2 regions of the Nocardiopsis sp. NPDC058789 genome follow, and region 1 is predicted to be linked to the other one. Evidence: predicted binding sites of a transcription regulator. Region 1 holds the regulator's gene; the other holds the start of a gene.
What was found. The regulator LexA, encoded in region 1, represses DNA repair genes until DNA is damaged. The targets are predictions, from matches to a motif close to TCGAACANNTGTTCGA.
Positions count from the first base shown of each region.

Region 2: a site for LexA is predicted at 2,678-2,693, ahead of ruvC (crossover junction endodeoxyribonuclease RuvC). Genes of this name have one in related genera too.

Region 1 covers NZ_JBHYOW010000001.1:290,149-297,675, forward strand. Annotated here, with positions in the region: gene ACFW3L_RS01265 (vitamin B12-dependent ribonucleotide reductase) at 1-1,203, opposite strand, end outside; gene nrdR (transcriptional regulator NrdR) at 1,334-1,816, opposite strand; gene lexA (transcriptional repressor LexA) at 2,504-3,157, shown strand; gene ACFW3L_RS01280 (alpha/beta hydrolase family protein) at 3,208-4,293, shown strand; gene ACFW3L_RS01285 (hypothetical protein) at 4,473-5,150, opposite strand; gene ACFW3L_RS01290 (hypothetical protein) at 5,147-5,728, opposite strand; gene leuS (leucine--tRNA ligase) at 5,847-7,527, opposite strand, start outside.
Region 2 covers NZ_JBHYOW010000010.1:133,445-140,971, reverse strand. Annotated here, with positions in the region: gene ruvB (Holliday junction branch migration DNA helicase RuvB) at 290-1,366, opposite strand; gene ruvA (Holliday junction branch migration protein RuvA) at 1,397-2,011, opposite strand; gene ruvC (crossover junction endodeoxyribonuclease RuvC) at 2,085-2,633, opposite strand; gene ACFW3L_RS16770 (NUDIX domain-containing protein) at 2,843-3,667, shown strand; gene ACFW3L_RS16765 (molecular chaperone DnaJ) at 3,718-4,836, shown strand; gene ACFW3L_RS16760 (hypothetical protein) at 4,881-5,867, shown strand; gene ACFW3L_RS16755 (adenylosuccinate synthetase) at 5,864-7,225, shown strand; gene ACFW3L_RS16750 (PPOX class F420-dependent oxidoreductase) at 7,272-7,527, shown strand, end outside.

The DNA.
Region 1 (7,527 bases):
GGTGATCACCAGTTCGACGAGGCTGGTGAACCCCTCGACGTCGAACGTGTCGTCCTCGCGCAGGAACTTCAGCAGGTTGACCGAGGCCAGGTTGCAGGACGAGTCGTCCAGACTGAGGTACTCACTGCAGGGATTGCTCGCGCTGATGCGGCCGGTCTCGGGGTTGGTGTGCCAGTCCTGGATGGTGCCGTCGTACTGGATGCCCGGGTCGGCGCACTCCCACGCCGCACGGGCCATCCGGTGGAAGAGCTCCTTGGCGTCGACGGTGGCGACGACGTCGCCCGTGGTGCGGGAGGTCAGGCCGAACTCGGAACCGGTCTCCACGGCGCGCATGAAGGCGTCGGACACGCGGACGGAGTTGTTGGCGTTCTGGTACTGGACGCTGAACATGTCGTCTCCGCCCAGATCCACGTCGAAGCCCGCGTCGCGCAGGGCGCGGATCTTGTGCTCCTCACGGGACTTGGTCTCGACGAACTCCTCGATGTCGGGGTGGTCCACGTCGAGTACCACCATCTTGGCGGCCCGGCGGGTGGCGCCGCCGGACTTGATGGTCCCGGCGGAGGCGTCCGCGCCGCGCATGAAGGAGACCGGACCCGAGGCCGAGCCCCCGGAGGACAGCAGTTCCCTGCTGGATCGGATACGCGACAGGTTCACACCCGCGCCGGAGCCGCCCTTGAAGATCAGCCCCTCCTCCTTGTACCAGTCCAGGATCGACTCCATCGTGTCGTCCACGGAGAGGATGAAACACGCGGAGACCTGGGCCCTGGACGAGGTTCCGACGTTGAACCAGACCGGCGAGTTGAAGCTGAACAGCTGGTGGGCCAGGGCGTACTTGAGTTCGTGGTCGAAGACCTCGGCGTCCTGCTCCGTGGCGAAGTAGCCGTGCTCGCGTCCGGTGCTCGTGTACACGTCGACGACCCGGTCGATGAGCTGCCTGAGGCTGGTTTCGCGTTCCGGAGTGCCGACGGCCCCGCGGAAGTACTTGCTCGCCACGATCTGGGTGGCGTTCACCGACCAGGTGGTGGGGAACTCGACGCCGCGCTGCTCGAAGTTGACGGTGCCGTCGCGCCAGTTGGTCATGACGACGTCACGGAGTTCCCATTCGAGGGTGTCGTAGGGATGGACGCCCTCGGTGGTGTTGACCCGGCCGACGCGCAGGCCCCCGCCCTCGCGCCTGGTCGTACCGCTCGTCTTTCGCGCCATGGCGGCGCCTCCCCCGAAGGTCATGCGCGGACCCGGCGGTGACCGCGCGGACGTTCATGTGTTCGGGATGGTGCGGAGGTACGGTGTTCGCCGTGCTCCCGCCCACCTCGCGGTGGCGGTTCCGGGTTCCCTACCCGGTGGTGTCGACCGCGGGCTCCGCCTGGCCCTCGCGGTCCTCTCGCAGGCTGGCGATCTCGGCCTCGAAGTCCGCGAGGCTCTCGAACCCGCGGTAGACGCTGGCGAAGTGCAGGTAGGCGACCTCGTCCAGGTCACGCATGGGACCCAGGATGGCCAGGCCGATCTCGTGGGCGGGCACCTCGGCCACGCCGCGCCCCCGGATCTCCTCCTCGACCTGCTGGCCGAGCTTGGCCAGCGCGTCCTCGGAGACGGGGCGGCCCTGGCAGGCGCGGCGCACCCCGGCGATGATCTTGGTACGGCTGAAGGGTTCGGTGACCCCGGACCGCTTCGCCACCATGAGCAGGACCGTCTCCTGCGTGGTGAAGCGGCGTTCGCAGACGGGGCAGGTCCGACGGCGCCGGATGGCCGCGCCGTCGTCGGTGGACCTGCTGTCGATCACCCGGGTGTCCGGATGACGGCAGAACGGACAGTGCATCCCGGTTCACCTGGCTTTCCTGTACCCGACCAACAACCCTTGGAGTCTACTTAACCACAACTTATTGACCACGGCCCCCGTGTCAACACCAGATGTTGTGGTCGAACCTAGGCGCTCAGGCGGACACCCGCAACCCGGCCCACGGCGTGTCCCCAATCCGGCGGCGGAGGCCGCCAAGGAACGGGGTTCGAGGAGGTGGAAACGGGGGTGCGCGACTCCGGAAGCCGAATCCCAGGATAAGGGGGCGGGGACGCGCCGCCCGACGCCCGCCACACCGAACCGCCGACCGAATTCCCCTCCCTCCCGAGGCCGTGGAGCGACGGCGGGGCACGGCGAGACGAACCCCATACCGGATCCCGCATTCGACGGACAACGGCCACCGCACGCGTGTACACACATAAGTCCGGCCACCGGAAATCGGCGCGTGAAAACACAAAGGGAAATCCCTCCGCGACCCCGTCCACGGACTCTCGAACGCTTGTTTGATATCACCGTGTGCAACGACTAAAGTTGACCTTGATTTCACACCGGCTTCGCCGTCCGGTCCGCGTGGCCGGTGACCGGCCGCACACGCGCCCTGACCGAACCGAACACCGAGGAGGCCCGGCCGTGCCGGAGGAGAACCCCGGAGCCGTCGGCTCCGGACCCACCACCGTTCTTTCGCCCGTCGGCGAACCGGGCGCGTCCGTGCCCGACACCCCCAGGCTCACCGCGCGCCAGCAGAGTGTCCTCAACTGCATCCAGAGGTACGTCCGGGAACGGGGGTACCCGCCGTCCATCCGGGAGATCGGGGACACCGTCGGCCTGTCCAGCCCCTCCAGCGTGGCGCACCAGCTGAAGGTGCTCCAGCGCAAGGGGTACCTGCACCGGGACCAGAACCGGCCACGCGCCGTGGAGCTGCGGACCCCCGGCAGGGAGACCTCCCAGACCCTCACCCAGGAGGAGCTCACCGCCGACTCCACCAGGGCGGCCTCGGTCCCGCTGGTCGGCCGGATCGCCGCCGGTGGCCCGATCCTGGCGGAGGAGGCCGTGGAGGACGTCCTCGCGCTGCCGCGCCAGCTGGTCGGTGAGGGCCGCCTGTTCATGCTCACCGTGGTGGGCGACTCGATGATCGACGCCGCGATCACCGACGGCGACCTGGTGGTCGTCCGTCAGCAGCAGACGGCCGAGAACGGTGACATCGTCGCGGCGATGCTGGACGACGAGGCGACCGTCAAGGTGCTGCGCAGAGAGCCGGACGGGCACGTGTGGCTGATGCCGCGCAACGACGCCTACGAGCCCATCCAGGGTGACGAGGCCACCATCCTCGGCAAGGTCGTCACGGTCATGCGCAGGGTCTGAGCGCGGATCCCCGAAGCCGGGGGCGGTGGGTGGGCCGATACGCTGAGGACGTGTCGTCACCTGTCTCCGCCCCCGTGTCCCCCTCCCCGACCCGCGCCCTCCTGGCCGCGACCCTGGCCGCCGGGACGCTGCTGGTCTCCGCCTGCGCGCCCAGCGACGGCGGTGACGGGCCCGCCCTTCCCGGCGCCTCCGGGCAGGAGCGCGAGGTCTCCTTCGAGGGCGGCGGCTTCACGGTGCCCGGCACCTTCACCACCCCCGGGGGTGACGGGGGCACCGTCCCCGGGGTGCTCATCATCTCCGGCAGCGGCCCCACCGACCGGAACGGCAACGGCCCCGGGCGCCCCGAGGCCAACACCAACCTGAACCTCGCCCGTGTGCTGAGCGGGGCCGGTGCGGCGTCGCTGCGCTACGACAAGTTCGGCAGCGCCGACCCGGACGCCATGAGCGAAGCCGAGGAGGAGGCCCTCGACCAGCCGGTCGACCCCCTGGTCTTCGAGCGGCAGATGGCCGCCGCCTACGCGGAACTGGTCGCCCAGCCCGAGGTGGACCCCGAGCGCACCGTCATCCTGGGCCACAGCGAGGGCGCCCTGTTCGCCCTGCGCGCCCATGAGGTCCTCGACGCCGAACCGGCCCTGGTGCTGGCCGCCCCGCCCGGCACGCGCATGCTCGACCTCATCGACCGACAGCTGTCCGAGCAGGTCCGCACCGCCGAGGCCCAGGGCGGCGTCGGCGAGGTGACCGCCGCGACGATGCTCTCCGACCTGCGGGCGGGCCGGGCCGCGGTGCGCTCCGGCTCGGAGCTGCCCGAGACCGACTCCACCGGCCTGTTCGACGCGAACGGCGCGGACTACCTGGCGTGGATCGATTCCTTCGACCCGGTCGAGCTGGCCGAGGAGCTGCCCGGGGACACCCCGGTCCTGGTTCTGTGGGGCGACCGGGACGCCCAGGTCAACGAGGAGGAGATCGACCGGCTCATGACCGGTATGGACGGTGCCGAGCGGGTGGACCTGCCCGGCGCCGACCACATCCTGCGCGAGTACGACGACTCCCCCGGCGCCGCCGCCCTCGACGCGGACCGCGCCTTCTCACCCGACGTCACCCCGGCCCTGGAACGGTTCCTCGGCGGCCTGCGGTAGGCGGTCCCCGGACCGCGGGCCACCGGCCGGACTCGGTCGATCGCCCGGATCACCCGGGCGGGGACGCCCGCGAGGAAGTCCCGGCCGCCGGAGCGTTCCGCGACCGCGACGACGCCGGGCCGCCTCGCGCGTCCACGGCCGCTCCGCCGCCACCGGCGGGAGCATCCGCGGAACACGCCCTAGTCGTCCTGGTCGTCCCCGGAGGCGGGCAGCCGCTCGACGACGGCACGGGCGAGGACTTCGGCGTCCTCGGCCGCGACCGCCCCGTCCACGGACCCCACCGCGTCGTAGTCGGTGGCGGCGGTGTAGCAGGACTCGACGTACAGGTTGGAGACCCGCACGCCCACACAGCCCACCTCGAACGCGCCCTCCTCCACCCACGTGAGGGCCTCGTCGCCCAGGCCGTCCACCGGCTGGGCGTCGTTCCCTCCCGCCGTGGAGCGCAGGGTGTCGGCGGCGGTCTCCTGGCCGCCCTCGACCGGGGCGGCGACCATGACCAGGGTGGCGGCGGAGGGCACGGACTCGCCCGCACCCTCGGGGGTGGCCCAACGGCACTGCCAACCGGTCCCGAAGGCGTCCTGGGCGGTGCCGACGGTCTCCTCGATCTCGCTCTCGTAGCCCGGCACGAGTTCCGCCAGGGCCTCGGTCTCGCCGACCCCGCACTCGGGCGCGGCCTCGAACTCGCCCTCTTCCACGCCGTTGCCCAGCAGGTACCAGGCGAGCCAGCCCGCGAGAGCCAGCACGGCCACGATCAGGACGACGAGCAGGGTGACGGCCAGGCCCCGGCTCTGCGGCGGTGCGGCACCGGGGTCCTCCGGCTGACCGAAGTGCCGGGGTTCGGGATACGGGCCGGTCACAGGGCCTCCCCCAGCTGGTCGGCGAAGGCCACGATGGTCTCCTCGGCACGGTCGAAGGCCACCGGGTCGTCCTCGTCCACGGCGGTGTAGGAGACGCGGACCAGCAGGTTGTCGGTGTGGAAGGCGAGCTCTGCGGTGCCGGGGACCTGGCCGCGCCAGACCTCGGCCTCGGCTCCCGACCCCAGAACCACGGACGCGCCGCGCGGGGGCACGAGCGCGGCCTGGGCCAGGGCGGCGGACGCGTCACCGGTCACGGTCGGCTCGGCGGAGGCGTCGGTGAAGCGCGCGGTCAGGTCCACCCTCAGGACCCCCTGCTGGTCACCCCCGAGCCCGGCCGTGGTCCACACGCACGCGGTGCCGTCACCGCCCGCCAGGGGGCCGCCGTCGTCCGACTCCAGGACCGCCCCGGGCAGCGCCTGGGCGACCGCGTCCTCGGGGACCGCTCCGCACGGGGGCGCGGCGGTGTAGGCGTCACCGCCCCCGGGCTGGTCCGGGTCGCCCCCGGCGATCCAGAGGCCGCCTCCGACTGCGGCCGCGGAGACCACCACCGCGCCCGTCACCACGATCGCCGCCCGCACCCAGGGTCGTGGTCCAGCACCCGTCGCAGAGCCCACCCGGCCACCGCCTCCCAATCAGTTGTCACGCCCAAGGTAGGGGGCGGTGGTCGCCACCGCGACCACCGCCCCGCGCGACGGATCAACCGACGACGATGTTCACCAGCTTGGGCGCGCGGACGATCACCTTGCGCACGGTCTTGTCACCGATGAAGCCCTGGGCCTTCTCCGAGGCCAGGGCCAGGCGCTCCAGCTCGGCGGGGTCGATGTCGGGGGACACCGACAACTTGTCGCGAACCTTGCTCTGCACCTGCACCACGCAGACGACGGACTCCTGGACCACCAGCGCCGGGTCGGCCTCGGGCCAGTTGCCGACGGCCACCGAGCCGCTGTGGCCCAGCTTCTCCCAGCCCTCCTCCGCGATGTAGGGCGCGAACAGGGACAGGGCGACGGCCACGAACTCGGCCGCCTCGCGCACCGCCGGGTCGGCGGCGCCGGGGCCCGAGTCGATCGCCTTGCGGGCGGCCGACACCAGCTCCATGCAGCGGGCGATGGCGACGTTGAACCGCTTGTCCTCGACCAGCGCCGTGATCTGCTCGATGGAGCGGTGCGTGAAGCGGCGCAGGTCGGTGTCGCCGGTGGCCGGGTCGGCGCCGGGGGCGCTGGCCGCTCCGGCCTCGCTCATCACGCGGTAGGCGCGGTTGAGGAACTTCTGCGCGGCGACCACGGACACGTCCGCCCAGTCGACGTCCTCCTCGGGCGGTGAGGCGAAGAGCATGGTCAGCCGGACCGCGTCCACACCGTAGGCGTCGATCTCCTTGCCCAGGTCCACACCGTTGCCGAGCGACTTGGACATCGCCCGGCCCTCGTTGATGACCTGGCCCTGGTTGGTGAGGCGGCGGAAGGGCTCGGTGAAGTCGAGCATGCCCATGTCGTACAGGACCTTGGTGAAGAAGCGCGCGTACATCAGGTGCAGCGTCGCGTGCTCCTTGCCGCCGATGTAGTGGTCGACGGGGCCCCACTTGTTGACCTCGTCGGTGTCGAAGGGGGCCGTGTCCAGGTGCGAGGAGACGTAGCGCAGGAAGTACCAGGACGAGTCCACGAAGGTGTCCATGGTGTCCGTGTCGCGCTCGGCCGGACCGCCGCAGGACGGGCAGTCCACGTGCAGCCACTCCTTGGCGGCGGCCAGCGGGGAGATTCCCTTGGGGGCCAGCTCGGCGCCCTGGAGGTCGGGCAGCGTGACCGGCAGCTGCTCGTCGGGGACGGCCACCTCACCGCACGAGGGGCAGTGGATGATCGGGATCGGGGTGCCCCAGTAGCGCTGGCGGGAGAGCAGCCAGTCGCGCAGGCGGTAGTTGACCGTGGCGTCGCCGGTGCCGCGCTCGCGCATGATGCCGATGATGCGCTCGATGGCGTCGGTCTTCGTCAGGCCGTCCAGCGGGCCGGAGTCGCGCAGCACGCCCTCACCGGCGGTGGCCACGCCGGTCTCGGCGGGGTCGGCCTCGCCGGTCTCGACCACGACCCGCACGGGCAGGTCGAACGCGAGGGCGAAGTCCAGGTCGCGCTGGTCGTGCGCGGGGACCGCCATGATCGCGCCGTGGCCGTATCCGGCCAGCACGTAGTCGGCGGCCCAGACGGGCATGCGCTCGCCGTTGACCGGGTTGATCGCGTGGCGGCCCAGGAACACGCCGGTCTTGGGGCGCTCGGTGGTCTGGCGCTCGATGTCGGAGAGCTTGGCGACGTCCGCGCGGTAGGCCTCGAAGGCCTCGCGCTGCTCGGGCGCGCACAGGTCCTCGGCCAGGTCGGCGTCGGCCGCCACCACG
Region 2 (7,527 bases), on a different contig from region 1:
GACGTCTGCCGGTTCGGACACCGCGACGACCACCTTCTCGGGCCGACCGACCACGGCGGCCGGAGTCGTACCCGTTGCCTACAACGCTCGGGGGAGCCAACTCGTTCCGCCGGTGTCCGACGACACCAGTCGGGGGCGCTGCCCCGTCCTGGCTGGTTCGGCCCAGTTTACGTGGCGCCGGTCACCGGCGCCCCACCGCCCGGGGGTCGGTGCGCTAACGGTTCGGACCCGGTTCGCGCACGCGCCTCACGCCGCCCGCCCGAGGCCCGTTGTGGGGTTCCCGCCCCGGTCAGGAAGCCGGGGTGCCGTGACCGGCCCGTCCGGCGGCGTGGGCGGCGGGGTCGGCCGCGGCGCCGAAGGCGGCGTCCGGCGGCGGGGTGATCCCCATGTGCGCCCAGGCCATCGGGGTGGCCACCCGCCCGCGTGGGGTCCGGGCGAGGAAGCCGGAACGCACCAGGAAGGGCTCCGCGACCACCTCCACCGTCTCGGCCTCCTCGCCCACGGACACCGCGAGCGTGGACAGTCCCACCGGCCCGCCCCGGAAGCGGTTCATGAGCACGTCCAGGATGGCACGGTCCAGGCGGTCCAGCCCGAGCGCGTCCACCTCGTACAGCTCCAGGGCGGCCCGGGCGTTGGCCAGGGTGAGGTGGCCCCCGCCGCGGACCTCCGCGTAGTCGCGCACGCGGCGCAGCAGGCGGTTGGCGATCCGGGGCGTGCCGCGCGAGCGACCGGCGATCTCGTGGGCCGCGTCGCCGTCCAGCGGGGCACCGAGCAGCCCCGCGGAGCGGTGCAGGATCTGCTCCAGTTCGTCGGGCTCGTAGAAGTCCATGTGCGCGGTGAAGCCGAAGCGGTCGCGCAGGGGCGCGGGAAGCATGCCCGCACGGGTGGTCGCCCCCACCAGGGTGAAGGGGGCGATGTCGAGCGGGATCGCGGTGGCGCCGGGCCCCTTGCCGACCACGACGTCCACGCGGAAGTCCTCCATGGCGACGTAGAGCATCTCCTCCGCCGGGCGGGCCATACGGTGGATCTCGTCGAGGAAGAGGACCTCGCCCTCCTGGAGGGTGGAGAGCACAGCCGCCAGGTCACCGGAGCGTTCGATGGCCGGGCCCGAGGTGATGCGCAGGGGCGCGCCGAGTTCGGCGGCGATGATCATGGCCAGGGTGGTCTTGCCCAGGCCCGGGCCGCCGGACATGAGGATGTGGTCGGGGGCGCGGCCCCGGCGCTGGGCGCTGTGCAGGACCAGGGAGAGCTGTTCGCGCACCCGGTGCTGGCCGACGAACTCGTCCAGGTTCCTCGGGCGCAGCGCACCCTCGATCTGGTGTTCCTCGACGTCGGCCTCGGGCGAGACGGCGTCACGCTCGTACACGGGTGTTCTCCCTCCGGTTCCCGTTGGGGGCTAGGCGCGGCTGAGCCTGCGCAGGGCGCTGCGCAGCAGCACGGTGACGTCGTCGGTGTCCTCGGCCTCGGCGGCCACGGCGGCGGCCGCGGCCTCGGCGTCCTTGCTGGACCAGCCGAGGTTGACCAGCCCGGAGACGACCTGTCCGCGCCAGGCCCCGTGGGGTTCCATGCCGGGTCCGTCGGCGGGGGGCAGGGTGCCGTCGGTCATGACCGGGGCGTCGAGTTTGCCGCGCAGCTCCAGGACGATGCGCTGGGCGCCCTTCTTACCGATGCCGGGCACCCGGGTGAGGGCGGTGGTGTCCTCGGTGGCCACGGCCTGGCGGAGGCTGTCGGGGCTGTGCACGGCGAGCATGGCCAGGGCGATGCGGGGTCCGATGCCGGAGGCGGTCTGCACCTGCTCGAAGAGGTTCCGCTCATCGTCGTCGGCGAACCCGAAGAGGGTGAGGGAGTCCTCGCGCACGACGAGGCTGGTGGCCACGGTCCCCTCCTCCCCCACGTGGAGTCGGGAGAGGGCGGAGGGGGTGCACTGGACGCTCATGCCGACGCCGCCGACGTCGATCACGGCGCTGGCCGCGCCGCGTGCGGCCACCCGGCCGGTGAGGAACGCGATCATCTCGTGTGGGACACCGGGGGGTGCCCGTCTCCTTCCTGGGGGTGCTGCTGCTGTGGGCGTCGCCGCCCGGGGGTCAGCGGCCGCGTGTGCGGCGGGCCAGTTCCACCTTGCGGGCGAAGTCCTGTTGGGCCTGGGCGACCCGGGCCTGGGCCCCGCCGCGCCAGATGTGGCAGATGGCCAGGGCCACGGCGTCCGCGGCGTCGGCCGGTTTCGGCGGCCCGTCGAGTCCGAGGATACGCGCCACCATGCCGCCGACCTGTCTCTTGTCGGCACGACCGCTGCCGGTGATGGCGGCCTTGGCCTCGCTGGGGGTGTGGGTGGCCACGGGCAGGCCGCGCCGGGCGGCGCAGACCAGGGCGATGCCGCTGGCCTGGGCGGTGCCCATCACGGTGCTGAGGTTGTGCTGGGCGAAGACGCGTTCGACGGCGACGGCGTCCGGTTCGTAGGTGTCCAGCCACTCCTCGATGCCGCGCTCGACCTCCACCAGGCGCTGCGGGAGCGGGGTGTCGGGGCTGGTGCGGATGGCGTCGGCCGCCAGCAGGCGCAGGGGGCGGCCGATGGCGCCCTCCACGGCTCCGACCCCGCAGCGGGTCAGCCCCGGGTCGATCCCCAGCACGCGCACGTCTCCACCCGGTCCTTCGCTCGGTCGTCCGGCGGACGCCGCTCTCGAACGTCCGTTCGCACCATGCTAGCGGCGGGCGACGACGGGATCGTCCGCGACGGGCGGCGTGTCGGGCCGCAGCCCGGGCGGGGGTGGACGGACGGGGCGAGCAATGCTAAGTTCAACTCACATCGAGAAAAACTCAGCTTGAGAACAACTTGGAGGACGCGGTGTCCGAGGGGATCGACGGGCCGACCGGCACGGAGGCGGGCCACTACGACGCGGCCGACGAGCGCAGGTACCTCGACGGCTACGACCCGCACGCCTTCGCCCCGGTCGCCGTCACCGTCGACGTGGTGGCGATGACCATCCGCGACGGCCTCCCCCACGTCCTGCTCGGACGGCGCACCCGACAGCCCCAGCTCGGGCGGTGGGCCCTGCCCGGCGGGTTCGTGCGGGCGGAGGACGGCCCCGGGGGCCCGGCCGACCACGACCTGCCCGACGCCGCCCTGCGCGTACTCACCGAGAAGACCCCGCTGCCCGCCGAGCTCCACCTCGAACAGCTCGGCACCTACGGGGCGATCGACCGGGACCCGCGCATGCGGGTGGTCTCGGTGGCGTACATGGTGCTCGCCCCCGACCTGCCCGACCCGCACACCGGCCGCGACACGGCCGAGGCCGCCTGGGTGCCGTGGACCGCGCTCGGCCACGGCGACGGGTCCCGGGAGCGGCACGAACTCGCCTTCGACCACGCGCGCGTCCTGGGCGACGCGGTCGAACGCGCCCGTTCCAAGCTGGAGTACACCGCTCTGGCCGCCGCGTTCCTCCCTCCCACCTTCACCGTCTCCGCGCTTCGCGGGGTGTACGAGGCGGTGTGGGGCCGCACCCTCCACGCCGCCAACTTCCACCGCAAGATCCAGGCCACCCCGGGGTTCGTGGAGGACACCGGTGAGCTGGCCGAGCGCGGGGGCGCGGGAGGCGGACGCCGCGCCCGCCTGTACAGGGCGGGCGGGGCCGCCCTCCTCCACCCGCCGCTGCTGCGCGGCTCCCAGTGATCCCGACCCCGGTGCGCCCCCGACGCACCACATCCCCGGAGAGGAGAGGCATGGACCAGGAGCGGCACCCCCACGACGGATTCGACTCCGCCCTGCGCGACCTCGGTCTCGCGGCCGACCCCACCGCGCTGTTCGGTCCCCTGCCGGTCGACGGCGGGGCGGTGCCCCCAGCCGCCACGGCCGCGTACCGGCGCCTGGCCCGGCTGCTCCACCCGGACTCCGCTCCCCCCTCCCGCGCGGCCGAGGCCGCGGCCGGGTTCTCCGGGCTCACCGAGGCGTGGCGGCGCTACCGGCTGGCGGCCGAGGGGGGCCTGGGCCTCGACGACCTCACCCTGGTGACCCGGGCCCGGACCTACCACGTGAGCCGGGGCGGCTCCCTGGCCGGCGGCGACGTGGCCGACCTCCACCCGGTCCGGTGGCGGGAGGGCGACTGCGTCGGCGGTCCCTGGCGGGACGGGGTGCTCAAGCTCCCCCGGGCCCCGCGCGACAACGACCTGATCCTGGCCGAGGCCACCGCGCTGCGCCGGATCGGGGAACGCGGCGACGATGCGTTCCGCGCGTTCTTCCCGGAGCTGGTGGAGTCGGTCCGCCACCGCGACGCGGCCACCGGGGTGGAGCGGCGCGGCAACGTCCTGGGGCTGCTGTCCGGTTTCCACAGCCTGGCCGAGGTGCGGCGGGCCCACCCGGACGGGATCGACCCGCGCGACGCCGCGTGGATGTGGCGGCGCCTGCTGGTCGCGCTGGGCGACGCCCACCGGTCCGGGGTCGTGCACGGCGCGGTCGTCCCCGAGCACGTCCTGATCCACCCCGAGGCGCACGGTCTCGTCCTCGTGGACTGGTGCTACTCCGTCACCTTCGGAGAGTCGCGCACCGCGCCCCACGTTCCGGCGATGGTGCCGCACCGGGTGGACACGTATCCGCCCGAGGTCGCCCGGCGCCGCCCGGCCGTGCCCGCGACGGACGTGTACATGGCCACCCGGTGCGTGGAGTTCGTGACCCGCGGCCGCCTGCCCGGGCCGTTGCGGGCCCTGGCGCGCGGGTGCACGCTCCCCTCCCCCGACCGACGGCCCGCGGACGCGTTCGCTCTGCTCGACGAGCTCGACGGGGCGTTGGAGCGGTGCTTCGGCCCACGCCGGTTCCGCCCCTTCCACATGCCCGCCCCGATCTGACCCCCACCCCACCCCACCCCACCCGGGAGAAGAAGGAGACCACCATGGGAAGCAGCAGCTGGTCCACCGACGCCCACCACGCCCGACGGGCCTACCAGGCCTCCGCCGGCAGCAGCGGGTTCGACTACCACGACGACGTCACCTCCGCCCCGCGCGACCAGTGGCGGGCCCACCCCTCACTCGACCCGCGCGGCGTGGGCGTCCGGGAGAGCCGCGACTCCGACGCCCACCCGAACTCGCTGGCGGTGTCGGTGCTCTTCGACGTCACCGGTTCGATGGGGCGTGTGCCCCGCGCCCTCCAGACCAAGCTTCCCGACCTGTTCGGGCTGCTGCTCCGCCGGGGCTACGTGGCGGACCCTCAGATCCTGTTCGGTGCGGTCGGTGACGCCACCTGTGACCGCGTGCCGCTCCAGGTCGGCCAGTTCGAGTCCGGCAACGAGCTGGAGGACGACCTCGGCAACATCGTGCTGGAGGGCGGGGGCGGCGGCCAGACGACAGAGTCCTACGAGCTGGCGATGTACTTCATGGCCCGCCACACCGCGCTGGACTGCCTGGAGAAGCGGGGTCGGCGCGGCTACCTGTTCATCGTGGGCGACGAGATGGCCTACGGCTCCGTCAAGGCGCGTGAGGTCCGGGACGTGATCGGGGACGACCTCGACGAGGACGTCACCCTCCCGGCGATCCTGGAGGAGCTCCGGCGCAAGTACGAGGTGTACTTCCTCATGCCGACCGGCAGCCACCACTTCCGGAACGGCCGGGTGCGGGAGTTCTGGGAGCGGCACCTGGGGCAGAACCTCGTCCTGCTGGACGACCTCGACGCGGTCTGCGAGACGATCGCGGTCACGGTGGGCCTGGGTGAGGAGGCCATCGACCTGGAGGAGGGACTGCGGGACCTGGCCGACGCCGGGTCGGACCAGGCCGACGTGGTGGGGCGGGCCCTGCGCCCGCTGGCACGCGGGCGCGGCGCGGTCGCGACCTCCACGGGCCTGGAGGGGCTGGCCGGTGACGGCCCGGGGGTGGACCGGCTGTGAACGACAGGACGGCGCCCGACGACCACGCGATCGTGGTGGACCTGGGGTTCGGGGACGCGGGCAAGGGCGTGACCGTGGACCTCCTGTGTTCGGGTGGGGGGTACGGCGCGGTGGTGCGGGCCAACGGCGGCGCGCAGGCGGCGCACAACGTGGTGACCCCGGACGGTCGGCACCACACGTTCGCGCAGTTCGGGGCGGGCACGCTCGCCCCTGGCCGCCCGGTGCCCACGCACCTGTCCCGGTTCGCGGTGGTGGATCCCTTCGCGTTGGCCGCCGAGGCGGAGCACCTGTCCTCCCTGGGGGTGGCCGATCCCCTCTCCCTGGTGACGGTGGACCGGCGCGCGCTGATCAGCACCCCCTGGCACGCGGCCGCCAACCGTGCCCGGGAGCGGGCGCGCGGCCGGGACCGGCACGGTTCGTGCGGGATGGGCGTGGGCGAGACGGTGGCCTACTCCCTGGAGCACCCGGAGGACGCGCCGACCGTGGGTGACTGCGCGTCCCCGGCGGTGCTCCGCCGCAAGCTGGACCGGTTGGCGGAGCGGCTGGCGTCGGTACTGTCCGGGTCGGCGGACGGGGGTGGGGGCGCGACCCCGGAGCCCCGACCCGACCCGGACGCGTGCCTGGCCGCCTACCGGGCCTTCGCGGAGCGGGTCCGGCTGGTGGACGAGCGGTACCTGCCCCGGCTGCTGGCCCGGACTCCGGTGGTGTTCGAGGGCGCGCAGGGCGTGCTGCTGGACGAGTGGCACGGCTTCCACCCGTACACCACCTGGTCCACCACCACCGCCGTGAACCCGCTGGCGCTGTTGGCGGAGGCGGGGATGGCGGGGCGGGCCCGCCGGATCGGGGTGACGCGCACCTTCGCGACCCGTCACGGGGCGGGTCCTCTGGTGACCGAGGACGCCGGGCTCACCGAACGGTTGGCCGACCGGCACAACCGGACGCACCCGTGGCAGGGCGGGTTCCGGGTGGGTCACCTGGACCTGGTGGCGCTGCGGTACGCATTGGAGGCCACCGCGGGGGTGGACGCGCTGGTGGTCACGCACGCGGACGCCCCCGCCCGGCTCGGGCGGCGCCTGCGCTGGTGCGTGGGGTACGAGCTCGCGGACGGGAGCCCGGTGCGGATCGCGCCGGGTTCCTCCCCCGACCTGGCCCGCCAGGCCCGGCTCACCGGTCTGCTGGGCGCCGCGCGTCCGGTGCTGGAGCCGGTGCCGGGGGACGCGCCCGACGCGGTCTCGGACGCCCTGGGCCTGCCGCTGGAGGCGGTGTTCTCCGGTCCGACCAGGGCCGACGCCCACGTGCGGGTGCGGCGGGCACCACGGGTGGGAGCCCTGCCCCGGCGTCTGCCCGCACCGGTCTGAGCGTGTCGGACCGGAGGTGCGGCGGGTCGCGGCCTACGTTGGGGCCATGAGCTCCCTGACTGATCCCGAGGTCCGCGACTTCCTGCTGCACGGCACCCGCACGGGCAAGGTGGCCTACACGGCCTCCGACGGCCGCCCGCTGGCGGCCCCGATCTGGTTCACCATCGACGAGGACGGGCTGGTGTTCAACACCGGGCGCGACTCCGCGAAGGGGCGGGCGTTCGCGCGTGACCCCCGGCTGACGCTGGTGGTGGACCTGGAGGAGGAGCCGTACGGCTTCGTGCAGGTCCAGGGCGTGGCCG